2 regions of the Microlunatus sp. YIM B11417 genome follow, and region 1 is predicted to be linked to the other one. Evidence: riboswitches for the same ligand, from Rfam matches in the RefSeq annotation. Region 1 holds a riboswitch; the other holds the start of a gene.
What was found. Region 1 has a riboswitch for S-adenosylmethionine ahead of AC6CCG_RS29095 (aminotransferase class V-fold PLP-dependent enzyme). Riboswitches for the same ligand answer to the same signal wherever they lie in the genome.

Region 1 (7,245 bases):
TAGGTCCCGGTCCCGGCCCCCGTATTTCACAAATCGGACAGCCTCGCCGGGTCGGTCACCGGCGGTAGGTCTGGTTCCCGTCCCAGTACGTCGCGACGACCGGGTCCGGCAGCTCCAGGCCGTGCCAGGGGTTGTTCCGGGACAGCGAGGCCGAGTCGGCCGCGTCGACCACCCGCCGTGCCGACGGGTCCACCAGCACCAGGTTGGCCGGCTCGCCCGGGGCGAGGGCCCGGCCCTGCCCGGTCAGGCCGGCGATCCGGGCGGGCGCCACGGACAGCCGGTCGGCGACCCCGGTCCAGCCGAGGGCGTCCAGCATCGTCTCCAGCACCACGCCGAGCGCGGTCTCGAGCCCGACCATGCCGAACGCGGCGTCCGGGAACGCGTGCTCCTTGTCGTGCCGGGCGTGCGGCGCGTGGTCGGTGGCGACCGCGTCGATGGTGCCGTCGGCCAGCGCCTCCCGCAGGGCCGTCACGTGCTCGCTCGGCCGCAGCGGCGGATTGACCTTGTAGATCGGGTCGTAGCCGGTGACCAGGTCCGTGGTGAGCAGCAGGTGGTGCGGCGTCACCTCGGCCGTCACGGCGATGCCGCGCCGCTTCGCCCAGCGCAGCACCTCGACCGTCTCGGCGGTGGACACGTGGCAGACGTGCACCCGGGACCGGGTCAGCTCGGCCAGCTCGACGTCCCGCGCGACGATGGTCGACTCGGCCGCCGGCGGCCAGCCGGCCAGCCCGAGCCGGCCGGAGATCTCGCCCTCGTGGCAGCAGGCGTCCGGCCCGGCCAGCCGTGGATCCTGGGCGTGCTGGGCGATCACGCCGCCGAACGCCCGTACGTATTCGAGCGCCCGGCGCATCAGCCGCGCGTCGCCGACACAGTGGCCGTCGTCGGAGAACACCCGGACCCCGGCCGCCGACCGGGCCATCAGGCCGAGCTCGGCGAGTTCGGCGCCGGCCAGGCCCTTGGTGACGGCGCCGACCGGGACCACCTGGGTGTGGCCGGCCCGCCGGCCGAGAGCGGCCACGTGCGCGGCGGCCTCGGCGGTGTCGGTGACCGGGTCGGTGTTGGCCATCGCCAGGACAGCGGTGAAGCCGCCCCGGGCCGCGGCCGCCGTACCCGATTCGACGGTCTCGGCGTCCTCCCGGCCCGGCTCGCGCAGATGGGTGTGCAGGTCGACCAGCCCGGGCAGCGCGACCAGGCCGGCGGCGTCGAACCGCTGCACGTCGGCGGGCGCCCGGTCCGGGTCGGCGAACTGCCCGTCCATGATCAACAAATCGCCCGGACCGGAACCGGCCAGGTCGGCTCCGGTGATCATGATCGAGCTCATCAGGCGTGCTCCTTCGTCGGTACGGTCTCGTCGGCGCCGCCGAGCAGTTCGTAGAGCACGCTCATCCGGACCGCGACACCGGCGGCGACCTGGTCCAAGATCAACGAGTTCGCGGCGTCGGCCGCGTCGGCGGAGATCTCCAGGCCGCGGTTCATCGGGCCGGGGTGGCAGATCGCTGCTCCCGGCCGGAGCTTGGCCAGCCGGTCCCGGGTGAGCCCGTACGACACCGTGTACTCCCGTGGGGTGGGGAAGTAGCCACCGGACATCCGTTCCCGTTGCACCCGCAGCATCATGATCACGTCGGCCCGGTCCAGCACCGCGTCGAGGTCGGTCGAGACCTCCACCGGCCAGCTGTCGATCCCGGACGGCAGCAGGGTCGGCGGGGCCACGATGATCACGTTCGCCCCGAGCGTGCGCAGCAGCGCCACGTTGCTGCGCGCGACCCGGGAGTGCGTGATGTCACCGACGATCGCGACGGTCCGGCCGGTGAAGTCCACGGTGTCCGGATCCTGCTCCCGGAGGTGGCGGCGGATGGTGAACGCGTCCAGCAGGGCCTGGGTCGGATGCTCGTGCATCCCGTCGCCGGCGTTGATCACGTGCGCGTCGATCCACTGCGAGGCCTGCAGCGGCGCGCCGGAGGCCTGGTGCCTGATCACCAGAGCATCGACGCCCATCGCCGCCACGGTGAGCACCGTGTCGCGCAGCGATTCGCCCTTGGACACCGAGGATCCCTTGGCGCTGATGTTGATCACATCCGCGGACAGCCACTTGCCGGCGATCTCGAACGACGACCGGGTCCGGGTCGAGTCCTCGAAGAACAGGTTGACCACGGTGCGGCCGCGCAGGGCCGGCAGCTTCTTGATCGGCCGGTGCAGCACCTGGGCCATCTCCTCGGCGAGATCGAGGATCTCGACGATCTCGTCATGATCGAGATCGGCTGCGGACAACAGATGTCGCATCAGGCGGATTCCCCCTCCGCACCCGAGTCCCGGGTGATCGTGACCTCGTTCACGCCGTCGAGTTCGGCGAGCCGCACCTGGACCCGTTCACTGGCCGCGGTGGGCAGGTTCTTGCCGACATGATCGGCCCGGATCGGCAGCTGCCGGTGCCCCCGGTCGACCAGCACCGCGAGCCGTACCGCACGGGGCCGACCAAGATCACCGAGCGCGTCCAGCGCCGCGCGCACCGTACGCCCGGAATAGAGGACGTCGTCGACCAGCACCACCGTCGTGTCGTCCAGGTCCACCGGCAGCCGGGTCTGGGCCGGCGCCCGGGTCGGGTTGCGGCGCAGGTCGTCCCGGTAGAGCGTGATGTCGAGCGCCCCGACCGGGACCTGGACTCCCTCGACGCCGGCGATCGCCTCGGCCAGCCGCTCGGCCAGCGGCACGCCGCGGGTCGGGATGCCGAGCAGCACCAGACCGTCCGCGCCGCGGTTCGCCTCCAGCAGCTGATGCGCCATCCGGGCACACGCCCGGGAGATCTGCTCGGCGTCCATCACCACTCGGGAATCCGCCGCGGACGCGTCGGCTGCGCGGTCGGACACGGTGCCTCCTTCTGGGGCGTGATCGACTACCGTATGGGGCGTGAGTGAACTGCTGAGCATGGTAGTGCCCCTCGAAACGCTATCGGGCTGGCCCGAGGTCGCGAACCCGACCGTCCTGCAGACGCTGGGCGTGCTGGTGGGCATCCCGGGGCTGGTGTTCCTGGCGATCTTCGCGCTGGGCAAGGCGCCCTCGCTGATCCGGGCCAACCAGCGGCAGTCGCTCGCGGTCACCGAGCCGATCTGGCTCGGTCGCGGTGCCGAACCGGCTCAACTGGAACAGGGCGCCACCGCCGGTGAACTGCCCGCCGCCCCGGCGGCCGAGGTCGGAGGCGCAAGTGCCCGCTGGTAACGATCTGACCCCGCAGCAGCTGCACCGGATCGAGCAGGCGGTCGCCAACGCCGAGTCGGTGTCCGGGCTGACCTTCTCCGTCTTCATCGGCGTCGCCGAGGAGGATTCCCGGCGGTACGCCGAGCGGCTGCACGCCGGGCTCGACGACCCGCGCCATTCGGTCCTGGTGCTCTGCGACCCCGGCTTCCGGGCGCTCGAGATCGTCACCGGTGCCGAGGCGCGGCGTACGCTGGATGATCTTGAATGCCGGCTGGCCGCGGCGAGCATGCAGTCCTCGTTCGCCGGCGGCGACATCGTCGGTGGCCTGGTGCTCGGCATCCAGCAGCTCGGCGAGGCGGCCCGCAAGCCGCGCACGCTGCACGTCAACCCCTGACACCTCGGTGCCCTGAGCCTGTCGAAGGGCCGCAGTCCAGTGCCCTGAGCCTGTCGAAGGGCCAAGCCAGGTCATGCCGTGCCCTTCGACAAGCTCAGGGAGAGTTGTGACGTCAGCCGCGGCAGCCGGTGCCTCCGGTCTCCAGCTCGGGCAACCAGTCCGGCGCCGGGCGTGGGTCGGGCACCGGCTGAATCCGTCCGTCCACCTCGCCGTAGCTCCAGCTCGGGCCGTCCGTGATCAGCCGGTGCAGGCCGGTCAGCAGGGCATCGACATCGGCTGACGAGGAGCCCAGCCCGACGCTGACTCGGATCGCCCCGTCGGCGCAGCCCAGCCGGTTCAGCAGCGGATGGGCGCAGAACTTGCCGTCCCGGACCCCGACGCCGTGCTCGGCCGACAGGTAGGCCGCCACCAACCCCGCGTCGAAACCCTCGATCGTGAACGCGACGATGCCGACGGTGTCGGTGCTGTCGTCGAAGATCCGCAGCAGCCGCGCGCCCGGCACCTGGGTGAGCCCGGCCCGCAGCCGGTCGGTCAGCGCCCGCTCGTGCCGGTCCCGGCGCAGCCGGCCGAGGCCGGTGAGGGTGCGGCAGGCCGCGGCCAGGGTGACCGCGCCGAGTACGTTCGGGGTGCCGCCCTCGTGTCGGGCCGGGCCGGTGGTCCACTCCGTGTCGTCGGTACGGACCCGGCGGACCGCACCGCCGCCGGCCAGGTAGGGCGGCGCCGTGTCCAGCCAGTCGGACCGGCCGACCAGGACCCCGGCGCCGAACGGGGCATAGGTCTTGTGGCCGGAGAAGGCCAGGTAGTCGATCCCGGTGCTGGCCAGGTCCACGTCCCGGTGCGGCACCAGCTGGGCCCCGTCGACGGCGAGCCGGGTCCCGGTCCGCCGGCACAGCTCGGCGATCCGGTCCAGTGGCAGCGTCTCGCCGGTCACGTTGGAGGCGCCGGTGATCGCGAGCAGGCCGACCTCGGGCCGGGCGAGCTCGGCGGCCAGCAGGTCGAGGGTCGCGGCGATGGTCGGGCGGGCGGTGAGCACGGTCGCGCCGCGCTGCTGCCAGGGCAGCAGGTTCGCGTGGTGCTCGATGTCGAGGCAGACCACGTCGAGGTCGGCCGCGACCGCCCGGGCCAGCAGGTTCAGGGCGTCGGTGGTGTTGCGGGTGAAGATCACGTGGTCGTCGGCGCGGGCCCCGGTCGCCGCGGCGACGGTCCGGCGGGCCTGCTCGTACGCGGTGGTGCTGGCGGCCGACGCGTAGCCGGCGCCGCGGTGCACCGACGCGTAGTAGGGCAGGGCCCGGCCGAGCTCGTCCAGCACCTCGGTCAGGGCCGGCGCGCTGGCGGCGTAGTCGAGGTTCACGTACGGCGTGGCATCGCCGTTCACCAGCGGGACCACGAGGTCGGCGCCGCTCACCGTACGCAGCGGAGCGATCGACGGCAGACACCGCAGGTCGGTGGCGGTACGGGATTCGATGACGACGGACATCGCCGGACTCCTCACGGTCGTGGGGCCTCGGACGATCTTCCGGTACGGCCCGCGCTTGCCAAGGGTGGCCGTGTGTTCACCCGGGGCACCCCGCCGCGGAGGAGGGTTGCCGACCAGCAAGCCGGGGCTGAACGCTGGTACTCGTCACACGTACTGCTGCCGACCATTGCAGCCGACGGCACCGCGGCGACGCAAGCCGATTGGCCACATTTTGAGAAGGGTGTCCGATTTATGAGACTGCCCGGTCGCTAGGGTGACCGCCATGGATCAGGGCATCTCCGCATTGATCATCGTCTGCGGGTTCGTGATCGGGTTCGTCGGGATCGCCGTCGCCAGCCTGCGCCGCAAGCGCCGGTTGCGCGCCGAGTGTGACGACCTCGGCCGCCGGCTCGGCGCACGCTGGTTCACCGCGGAACTTGGGCTGCCGTTCGGGCGGGTGGCCGACCCACTGACCGGCGCTTCGTACACCGGGACCGGCAAGCCGTTCGACTACGCCTTCGCCGCCGAGTACCGCGGCCGCCGGGTGGTCCTGCTGGAGTATTCGACGCAGACGGTGTCCAACGGCTCGACGAGCCGGGTCGTGCATCACTCGATCCAGGTGCTCGGACCGCAGACGGTGCCGTTGAAGATCGTCTCCCGAGCCCTCGGCCTGCCGACGATGTTCTTCGGCGGGTTGACCGAGGTCGCGACCGGGCACAGCCGCTTCGACGAACAGTTCCAAGTGCTGGCCGCCGATCCGGCGAGCGTCGCCGGCGCCGTGCCGCCGGCGGTGATCGACTGGCTGCTGGCCCACCCGGAGGGGCGGTCGATGATCACCTTCGCCGGTGACGGCTTCGAGATCGCCGTGCCGGGTCCCTTGCCTGGTTGGGATTCCACCCGCACTCTGAACCAACTGGCCGACCTCGCCGACGTGTACGAGTCCGGTGCCGTGCACCCGAGCCGGCGGCTGGAGCTGACCCCCCAGTCGCCGCCCGGCAACAAGGCGCTGTCGGCCGTCGCGGGCTGCCTGATCGGCGCCACCGTGATCTTCTGGATCACGGCCTTCACGATCAGCAATCCGTCCAGCGGCCTGGTCGTCATCGCCGTGCTGGTCGGCCTGGTCGTCGTCGGGGTCCTGCTGAACCGGCTGCTGGCCCGCCGGCGGCGCCGCTGAGGCCGGGTGGCCAAATCCGGGTCGGTGTGGCTACAGTGGGCGCCATGACCCTCTGGTCGCTCCTCCTTCGCTGCCGCAGCGAGGCCCGCTAAGGGCTGGCACCCTCGCTGCGGAGTTCGTGCGTCCAGCCGAACAGGAGTTCACCCAGCAGCGAGGAACCTTTCATGACCAGCAACACCACCCCGGTCGGCGCGACCCGTCCCCAGTCCGTACCGGTGCAGCAGCCCAGCCCGATGCCGTTCCAGCGTTATCGCGCGTACACCCCGATCGCCCTGCCCGACCGCACCTGGCCGGAGCAGCAGATCACCAAGGCCCCGCGCTGGCTGTCGACCGATCTGCGGGACGGCAACCAGGCCCTGATCGACCCGATGACGCCCGCCCGGAAGCTCCGGATGTTCGAGCTGCTGGTGCGGATGGGCTACAAGGAGATCGAGGTCGGCTTCCCGTCGGCGAGCCAGACCGACTTCGACTTCGTCCGCCAGTTGATCACCGAGGAGCGGGTCCCCGAGGACGTCACGATCTCGGTGCTGACCCAGGCCCGGGAGGACCTGATCGAGCGGACCGCCGAGTCCCTGGTCGGTGCCAAGACCGCGACGATCCATCTCTACAACGCGACCGCGCCGCTGTTCCGGCGGGTCGTCTTCAAGATCGACAAGGCGGAGTGCCTGGCGCTGGCCACCCGCGGCACCGAGCTGGTCGTGAAGTACGCCGAGCAGCACCTGGGCGACGTCGAGTTCGGGTACCAGTACTCGCCGGAGATCTTCACCGGCACCGAGCCGGAGTTCGCGGTCGAGGTCTGCAACGCCGTGATGGACGTGTGGCAGCCGGGTGAGGGCCGGGAGATCATCCTGAACCTGCCGGCGACGGTGGAGATGTCCACCCCGAACACGTACGCGGACCTGATCGAGTGGTTCGGCCGCAACGTCCGCAACCGCGAGCACGTCGCGATCAGCCTGCACCCGCACAACGACCGCGGCACCGCCGTCGGCGCGACCGAGCTGGCCCTGATGGCCGGTGCCGACCGGGTCG
Region 2 (7,245 bases), on a different contig from region 1:
CCGGGTGCCGGCGTCGACCCAGCTCTTGCCGTCGTAGGAGGTCTGGATCGTGTACGACTCCGGGTGCGTGTCGCCCCAGGTGACGAAGACACCGTCCACCTGGTGCTGGGCGCCGAGGTCAGCGGCGGCGCCGGTCGTGATCACCTTCGCCAGGTTCCGGGCGGCCAACGGCTTGCCGGCGGCGGCATCCAGGACGAGCGCCCGGATCCGTTCCAGGTAAGTGACATCGCCGGTGAACGTGCCGGGCTTGCTGGCCAGGGCCTTGGCCAGGTCGGTGGCGAGTCCCGGATGCTTCCGCTTCAAGATCTCGACGACCTCCCAGTCCTCGATGCCGTCCCGCAGCGACTCCAGCCGCAGCGTCCGCTCCAGCAGGTCCTTGTGCTCCTTGTCGACGTTGACCGTCCAGAAGTCGCCCTTCACCTCCTGGTCGTCCATCGAGATGTTCCAGTTGTTGAAGGCCCAGTGCAGATGCCCGTTGGCCCCGCGCGCGGCGGCCAGCCAGCCGATCAGGCGCTGGTAGTACTGCGGCTGGTCGACGAACCGGTTGAGGAAGCCGAGCGTCGGAATGTTGCAGTTGTAGAGCCAGAGATCCTTGCCCTCCGAGCGGGCCTTGTCCCAGGCCGCCGGATGCGTCTCGTAGTTGAGCAGGTTGGGGATCACGATGTCCTCGTTCTTGCTCACGTCGCTGGCCACCGGCTCGTGGAAGGTGGCGTCGCCGATCTTGACCTCCGGCCAGACGGCCTTCACCTTGCCGTACACGCCTTCCCAGCCGGCCTTGCCGACAGCCCCCTGCGGCTCGTCGCCGATGTGCATCCACCAGCGCTGGTCCCAGCCCTTGGCCTTCACATGATCACGAAGCGCGGTGACGTACTGCGTGATGTAGCTGTCGGCCTCGGCGGAATCCCAGTCGACGTACTTCTTGATCAACTTCCCGTCCGGCCCGGTGGCCAGGGTCTCGACGTCCCACTTCGACCAGTAGCCGGGGCCGCCGGCCATCCAGAGACCCTCCAGGCGGCTGACCGTGCCGCGCTCGGTGAAGAACTTGACCACCTCGTCGACCCGGCTCCAGTCGAAGTGCACGGTGCCGTCGGGATCGACCTTGGTCTTCTCGCCCTGCATCAGCAGCGTGCTCATCGGCAGGGTCAGGTTGTTGTTGCGGTAGTCCTTGCGGATCCGCGCGTAGTCCTCCATCAGCTTCCACCACTCGGGGCTGAACGGGGAGAAGCCGTAGTTGGCGAGCATCGTCTCGACCGGCGGTTCCTGATACGAGACCGTACCGAAGAACAACGTCCACTCGACGTCGGTGAAGCCGCTGTCCTTGGTGTCCGGGATGGTCACCGGCCGGACGTTGATCGACAGCGGCAGGCTCAGGTTGCCCTGGTCGGTCTCCAGCGTGACGGTGCCGCGGTAGACCCCGCCGGCGGCGTCCCGCGGCACCTTGACCCGGACCCAGATCGGCTGGGTCCGGTTGGCCTCGACCTTGACCGTCGGCGTGTTCGACAGGCCGTCCGGGAACTCGTCCGGCGCGGTCCGACTCGGCGCGTAGACGATCTGCTTGCTGCCGTTCTTGTCGAAGACCGAGTTGTGGTTCAGCGAGGTGAACTTGACGAAGTTGTACGACAGGTTCGACCCGGCGATCGAGTGCCGACCGGAGGTCAGCGAACCGAACGAGACCTTCTTGATCGTGAACTCGCGGTCCCAGCGGACGACGACCTGGCCGGCCTCGAACTCGTTCCGGGCCGAGTCGAGGGCGAGCGCCGGAGCGCCGCCGGTGTCGTCCGGCAACGAGTCCGGAAAGACGTGCGTGGACGCGCGCGCGGCCCACAGTAAAGGCTTCGCGGCCGATTGGGCCGCGGGCGCGGTGAGCGCGGTCGCGACACAGGCGACGGCGAGCACCAGGGCAGCGAACAACGGGAACGGCTTCATCGGCTGACTCCCCTACAGTCGGTGGAAACCTCATTGTTGGAACCGGCCCAGCACGGCGACAAACATCCCGATTAGACCACTGGCCCCGCCGTCGGCGGCGGGTCCCGATCGGACCCCGGAGCGATCACCCGGCGGACGTCACCGGCCGGCAGCCAGACCCGAGCTCGTCGCCGATCGTGCAGCTCGACCAGGACCACGGGCCGGACCCAGCGGGTGACATGGCCGCGGACCCACTCCTCCCCGTCGCGGGCCCAGACCACCCGTGCCTCCACCTCGATCCGGGTGTGGTCGGCCAGGAAACGTGCGGTCTCCCCCGGCGGCCACTCCTCGTTCTCGACCTGTTGCTGCTCCTCCGGCGAGAGCTTCTCCCACCAGAACGAGTCCCTGACGCCTGCCATCCCGTCAGTATCGAACACCTGAGCGATTTTTCCAACCTGGACCACCGTCCGTGATGTGGGACACAGTGGAACTCGGTTGAATCAGGCGCCGGTCGTCGTGGATCATCGAGGCAGGTCATGAGTGTCAGCGCCAAGCCCCGGCTCGCTGACCGGCAACCCTCGCGGAAGCGGGTGGGGTGCTCCGGGTGAGGACCTGGTCCGGCAGAGCGTCGGACAAGCCACTTCCAGAACATGCGGAGGCACGATGATGACGAAGGGAACAGCGGAACCGCTCTGGCGGGACCCCGCGGCGGCGTTCCGTTCCCGGCTCCATGTTGATCTTGCTCGGACGGCAAGCGCCGTCTGTTGTCGAATGCGCTGACCGCGTCCCTTCGACAACCCCGCCCTGCCCGGCTCGCCGTACGGCGACACGAGGCTCGGCCCTGCCCCGAGGATGATCATGTCCGATTTCGATTCCCCGAACCCTCACCTGGTCCAGCACGCCAGGATCATCGCGGCCACGCCGCGGCTCTGGCACTCCGCGGTCACCTTCGACCCGGACAGCCGCTTCCGTACCCATCTCCACTCGGCGCCCGACTACGAGGCCTGGCTGCAGACCTGGCTGCCCGGCCAGTCGACCGACTGGCACGACCACGGCGCCGGCAGCGGTGTCATCCTGGTCCTGCAGGGCACCCTGCTGGAGCACCTGGCCTGGGACGACCCGACCCGGCCGGCCCAGATCGACCCCGAGCCGATCGTGCACGAGGCCGGGCGGCCGACGGAGTTCGGCCCGTTCCACATCCACCGGCTGGTGAACAGCTCGTCCGATCCCGCGATCAGCCTGCATCTCTACCCGCCGACGCTGGTCGAGGCCAGGCGGTACGCGCGCTACGGCGATCTGCTCGACTCGGTCGACGTCCGCCTGATCGGGGCGCCGCGGTGAACCTCTCCCCCGCCGGTACGGTTCTCGATGTCGGCGTGCACGGCACGACTCTCGATGTCGGCGTGCACGGCACGACGCTCACCGCGCCACCGGTCCGGATCGCGCCGCGGCTGCCGGCGCTGACTCCGGCCGAGGCCCGGCACGCCTGGGACGCCGGCGCCACCGTGATCGATCTCCGCTCCCCGGCCGAACGCCGACGGACCGGTGAGCTGCCCGGGGCGCTGCTGCTCGGCGCCGACCAGGTGGCCGAGCTGGACCTGTCCGACGAGACGACCGTGATCCTGGTCTGCGGTGCCGGCGACCGGTCGGACCGGCTGGCCGAGGTGCTGCACCGGCGCGGCCGCGGCAACGTGACCTGGGTCAGCGGCGGCTACCGCGGCTGGCTGGAGGCGATCTGGCGGCAGTGGTCGGAGATGCTGGTCTGCGATCCGGGCACTCCGGCCGGCCGCTTCGCCCGCCTGATCACCCACCCGAGCTCGCCGGCTCGGCGACCCGGCCGGGCCGGTTGACCAGCCGGCGGAGCAACCACTCCGCCGGACCGGGCCGGTCCGCGGCCCGCAGCAGATTGGCCACGAGGGCCGCGACCAGCCAGGCGGTCAGGCCGATCAGCATCGCGCCGGCCGGGCCGACCCGGGCGCCGAAGCCGAGGAACGCGGTCGACGACACCAGGATCAGCGTCGTCTCCATGACGATGTAGCAGGTCAGCGAGCGCTGCCCGATCGCGGTCAACGGCCGGGTCCACCGGGCGGTGGCCGGGACGCGCCGTCCGATCAGCCCGAAGATCGCGGCGTACGCGAAGCCGCCGGCGAGACCGGACGTCACATGGAGCGCCTGGGCCCACCAGCCGTGCTCGGGCCCCAGCGTCCCGGTCCCGATCAGGGCCAGCGGCACCGCGCCGAGCAGCGAGACCGGCAGCCCGATCGCGACGATCCGGCGCAGCAGGCCGAGGTTGCGCTCCGGCTCCTCGAGCAGCCGGTGGCGGGCGGCCCAGGCACCGACCAGGACGGCCAGCGCGATCGGGAACAGCGTGACGTTGATGATCGCCCCGAACACCCAGCTGGTCAGCCGGTGGGCCAGGTCGGCCGGGGCGTAGCCGAGGTGCCCGAGCGCCATCGCCGGAGCGCCTTCGGTGGGACCCGCCGAGAGCGCGAAGCCGAGCAGGACCGAGGTGATCACGGCGACCCCGGCCAGCACGATGATCACCCGGCGCAACGCCCGGTCGTCGCGGACCAGGACGCCGGCCAGCAGGATCGTGATCACCCCGTACGGGGCGAGGATCTCCACCGGCGTGACCAGCAGCGCCATCCCGAGGCCGAAGATCACCATCCAACGGCCGCGCCGGCGGATCCGGGACCGGATCACGGCGTCCGGCTCGCCGCGCCGCCGCCGGCTTTCGATGATCAACACGAGGCCGTACCCGAGCAGGGCGGCGAACAAGGGGAACGACCGGCTGAAGACGAAGAAGGTCAGACCGAGATTGGCCAGCTGATCGGCCACTCCACTCGCCGGCCGGAGCCGCTCGTCGATGTTCGCCAGGTCAGGTCCGGTGATCAACAACGGCGCATGGGCCAATGCGATCAGCAGCAGCATGAAGCCGCGGGCAAGGTCCGGGGCGAGCATCCGTCCGGTTGAACTGGTCATGGCACCAGCCCAGCAGCAAAAGGGGTGTGAGGCGAGGCCCCGATCGGCCAGAACACCGGTCCGATCGTCCAGAGCTTTCGTCCCCTGACCCGACCTTGCGTGCCCTGACCCGACCTTTCGTGCCCTGAGCCTGTCGAAGGGCCAGCCACATCCGACGTTGCCCTTCGACAAGCTCAGGGAGCGTTGTGGCTAGCGGCCGATCGAGCTCTCACGCAACCGCAGGGTCCACGGCACCGCGACGGACTCGGCCGGGCGGTCCGGATCCGCGATCCGGGCCAGCAGCAGCCGCAGTGCCTCCTCGGCGAGGAACTCCAGATCGGCGGCGACGGTGGTCAGGGTCGGGTTGCCGAAGCGGCCCTCGGCGATGTCGTCGAAGCCGGCGATGGCGATCCGGCCCGGCACGTCGACCCGGGCCTCGACACAGGCGCGGACCGCGCCGATCGCCATCAGGTCGTTGAAACAGAAGACCGCGTCGGGCGGCTCCGGCAGCGCCAGCAACTGCTCCATCGCCTGCTTGCCGTCGATCCGGTCGTAGTGGGCGACTCCGATCACCAGCTCCGGCCGGTACGGCAGCCCGGCACTCGCCAACGCCTGCCGATAGCCCTCGAGCCGGACCGACGCCGTGCCGGCGACCGACTCCCGGCCGATCGCGGCGATCCTGGTCCGGCCCAGCGAGATCAGGTGATCGGTCATCGCCCGCGACGCGGCGACCGAGTCGACGGCGACATGATCGAAACCGGGCGGTACGGCCCGCTCACCGAGCAGCACCAGCGGCAGATCGTCCGCCCGGCCGGCGATCTCGTCGGCGTCGACCGCCAGCGGCGAGAAGATCATCCCGTCGATCACGTGCGACCGCATGCCGTTCAGCACCAGCCGCTCCGCCTCCGGCTCGGCCCCCGTCGCGTCCAGCAGCAGCAGCGAACCGAGCTTGGCGGCCGCCGCGCTGAACCGGGCGCCGAGCTCGGCGAAGTACGGCGAGTCCAGCTGCGGCAACGCCAGGGCGATGAAGCCGGCCCGGCCGTGCTTCAGCTGCCGCGCACTGACGTTGGGCCGGTAGCGCAGCTCCTCGATCGCGGCCTGCACCTTGGCCCGGGTGGCCGGGCTGACGTGTTCGTACTCGTTGACGACGTTCGAGGCCGTCTTGACGCTGACCCCGGCCAACTCGGCGACATCCTTCAGCCGGGCAACCATGCCACCCTCCGCGGGTTCAGCCCTTGATGCCGCTGGTGGCGACACCCTCGATCACGTAACGCTGCACGAAAGCGTACAAGATCAACACCGGGATGGCGGCGACGGTCGCACCGGCCATCACCACCGGGTAGTCGACCGCGAACGCACCGCGCAGACTGGACAGACCGGCCGGCAGCGTCATCCGTTCCGGCGAGAACAGGACGAAGATCGGCCAGACGAAGTCGTTCCAGTTGCCGAGGAACGCCAGCACACCGAGGGTGACCAGCGCCGGCCGCGAGATCGGGATCACGATCCGGGTCAGGATGGTCCAGGTGTTGGCGCCGTCGATCAGCGCGGTCTCCTCCAGCTCCCGCGGGATGGACAGGAAGAACTGGCGCAGGAAGAAGACCCCGAACGCGCCGGCGGCACCGGGCACCACCAGGGCGAACAGCGTGTCCAACCAGCCCAGGCCGTCCATCAGCAGGTAGTTCGGCATCAGGAAGATGAAGCCCGGCACGAACATGGTGCCGATCAGCACGCCGAAGATCAGGTTCCGGCCACGGAACTGCATCCGGGCCAGGGCGTACGCGGCCATCGACGAGATCGCCAGCACCAACAGGGAATGCAGTACGGCCGCGACGAGGGAGTTGAACGCCCAGAGCAGCACCGGGTTCTGATCCTGGTTGAAGATGATCTCGAACGCGCGGAGGGTGATCTCGTCCGGAACCAGCGAGATCGGGATCCGCCGGGCGTCGGCCTGGCTGCGGAACGAGGTCAGGAACATCCACAGGATCGGTGCCACGAAGATGATCGACAGCAGCACCAGGCCCACCCAGAAGACCGGGCCATTGTGTTCCCTGCGGTACGCCCGCCGATGGGTCGATGTGGGCCGCGACCGCCGCGGCGCCTCGGGTTCGACGGTCGTGGTCATGGCTTACGCTCCCTCATGGCCAGGAAGTTGATCACGGAGATGATCGCGAGACAGATCGCCAGCACGTAGCTCATCGCGGACGCGGTGCCCATCTTGAAGCCGCGCAGGCCCTCCTCGGTCATCACCATGATCGCGGTCCGGGTGCTGTCACCGGGACCGCCGTTGGTGACCAGGTAGGACTGGCCGAACATGTTGGCACTGGCCAGGATCGTCGTGGTCACGATGAAGATCATCACCATCCGCAACCCCGGCAGGGT

Region 2: another riboswitch for S-adenosylmethionine. It lies ahead of AC6CCG_RS20045 (cysteine dioxygenase); the one in region 1 lies ahead of AC6CCG_RS29095 (aminotransferase class V-fold PLP-dependent enzyme).

Annotation. Positions count from the first base shown of each region.
Region 1 is NZ_JCAMPJ010000009.1:90,378-97,622, reverse strand. Features, by position in the region: gene AC6CCG_RS29120 (dihydroorotase) at 56-1,321, opposite strand; gene AC6CCG_RS29115 (aspartate carbamoyltransferase catalytic subunit) at 1,321-2,280, opposite strand; gene pyrR (bifunctional pyr operon transcriptional regulator/uracil phosphoribosyltransferase PyrR) at 2,280-2,816, opposite strand; gene AC6CCG_RS29105 (hypothetical protein) at 2,905-3,213, shown strand; gene AC6CCG_RS29100 (DUF5130 family protein) at 3,200-3,586, shown strand; gene AC6CCG_RS29095 (aminotransferase class V-fold PLP-dependent enzyme) at 3,699-5,063, opposite strand; SAM riboswitch class IV at 5,110-5,212, opposite strand; gene AC6CCG_RS29090 (hypothetical protein) at 5,326-6,216, shown strand; gene leuA (2-isopropylmalate synthase) at 6,381-7,245, shown strand, end outside.
Region 2 is NZ_JCAMPJ010000004.1:101,151-108,395, forward strand. Features, by position in the region: gene AC6CCG_RS20035 (glycoside hydrolase domain-containing protein) at 1-1,926, opposite strand, end outside; gene AC6CCG_RS20040 (hypothetical protein) at 1,998-2,324, opposite strand; SAM riboswitch class IV at 2,438-2,550, shown strand; gene AC6CCG_RS20045 (cysteine dioxygenase) at 2,764-3,246, shown strand; gene AC6CCG_RS20050 (rhodanese-like domain-containing protein) at 3,243-3,755, shown strand; gene AC6CCG_RS20055 (DUF418 domain-containing protein) at 3,709-4,887, opposite strand; gene AC6CCG_RS20060 (LacI family DNA-binding transcriptional regulator) at 5,077-6,078, opposite strand; gene AC6CCG_RS20065 (carbohydrate ABC transporter permease) at 6,095-6,988, opposite strand; gene AC6CCG_RS20070 (carbohydrate ABC transporter permease) at 6,985-7,245, opposite strand, start outside.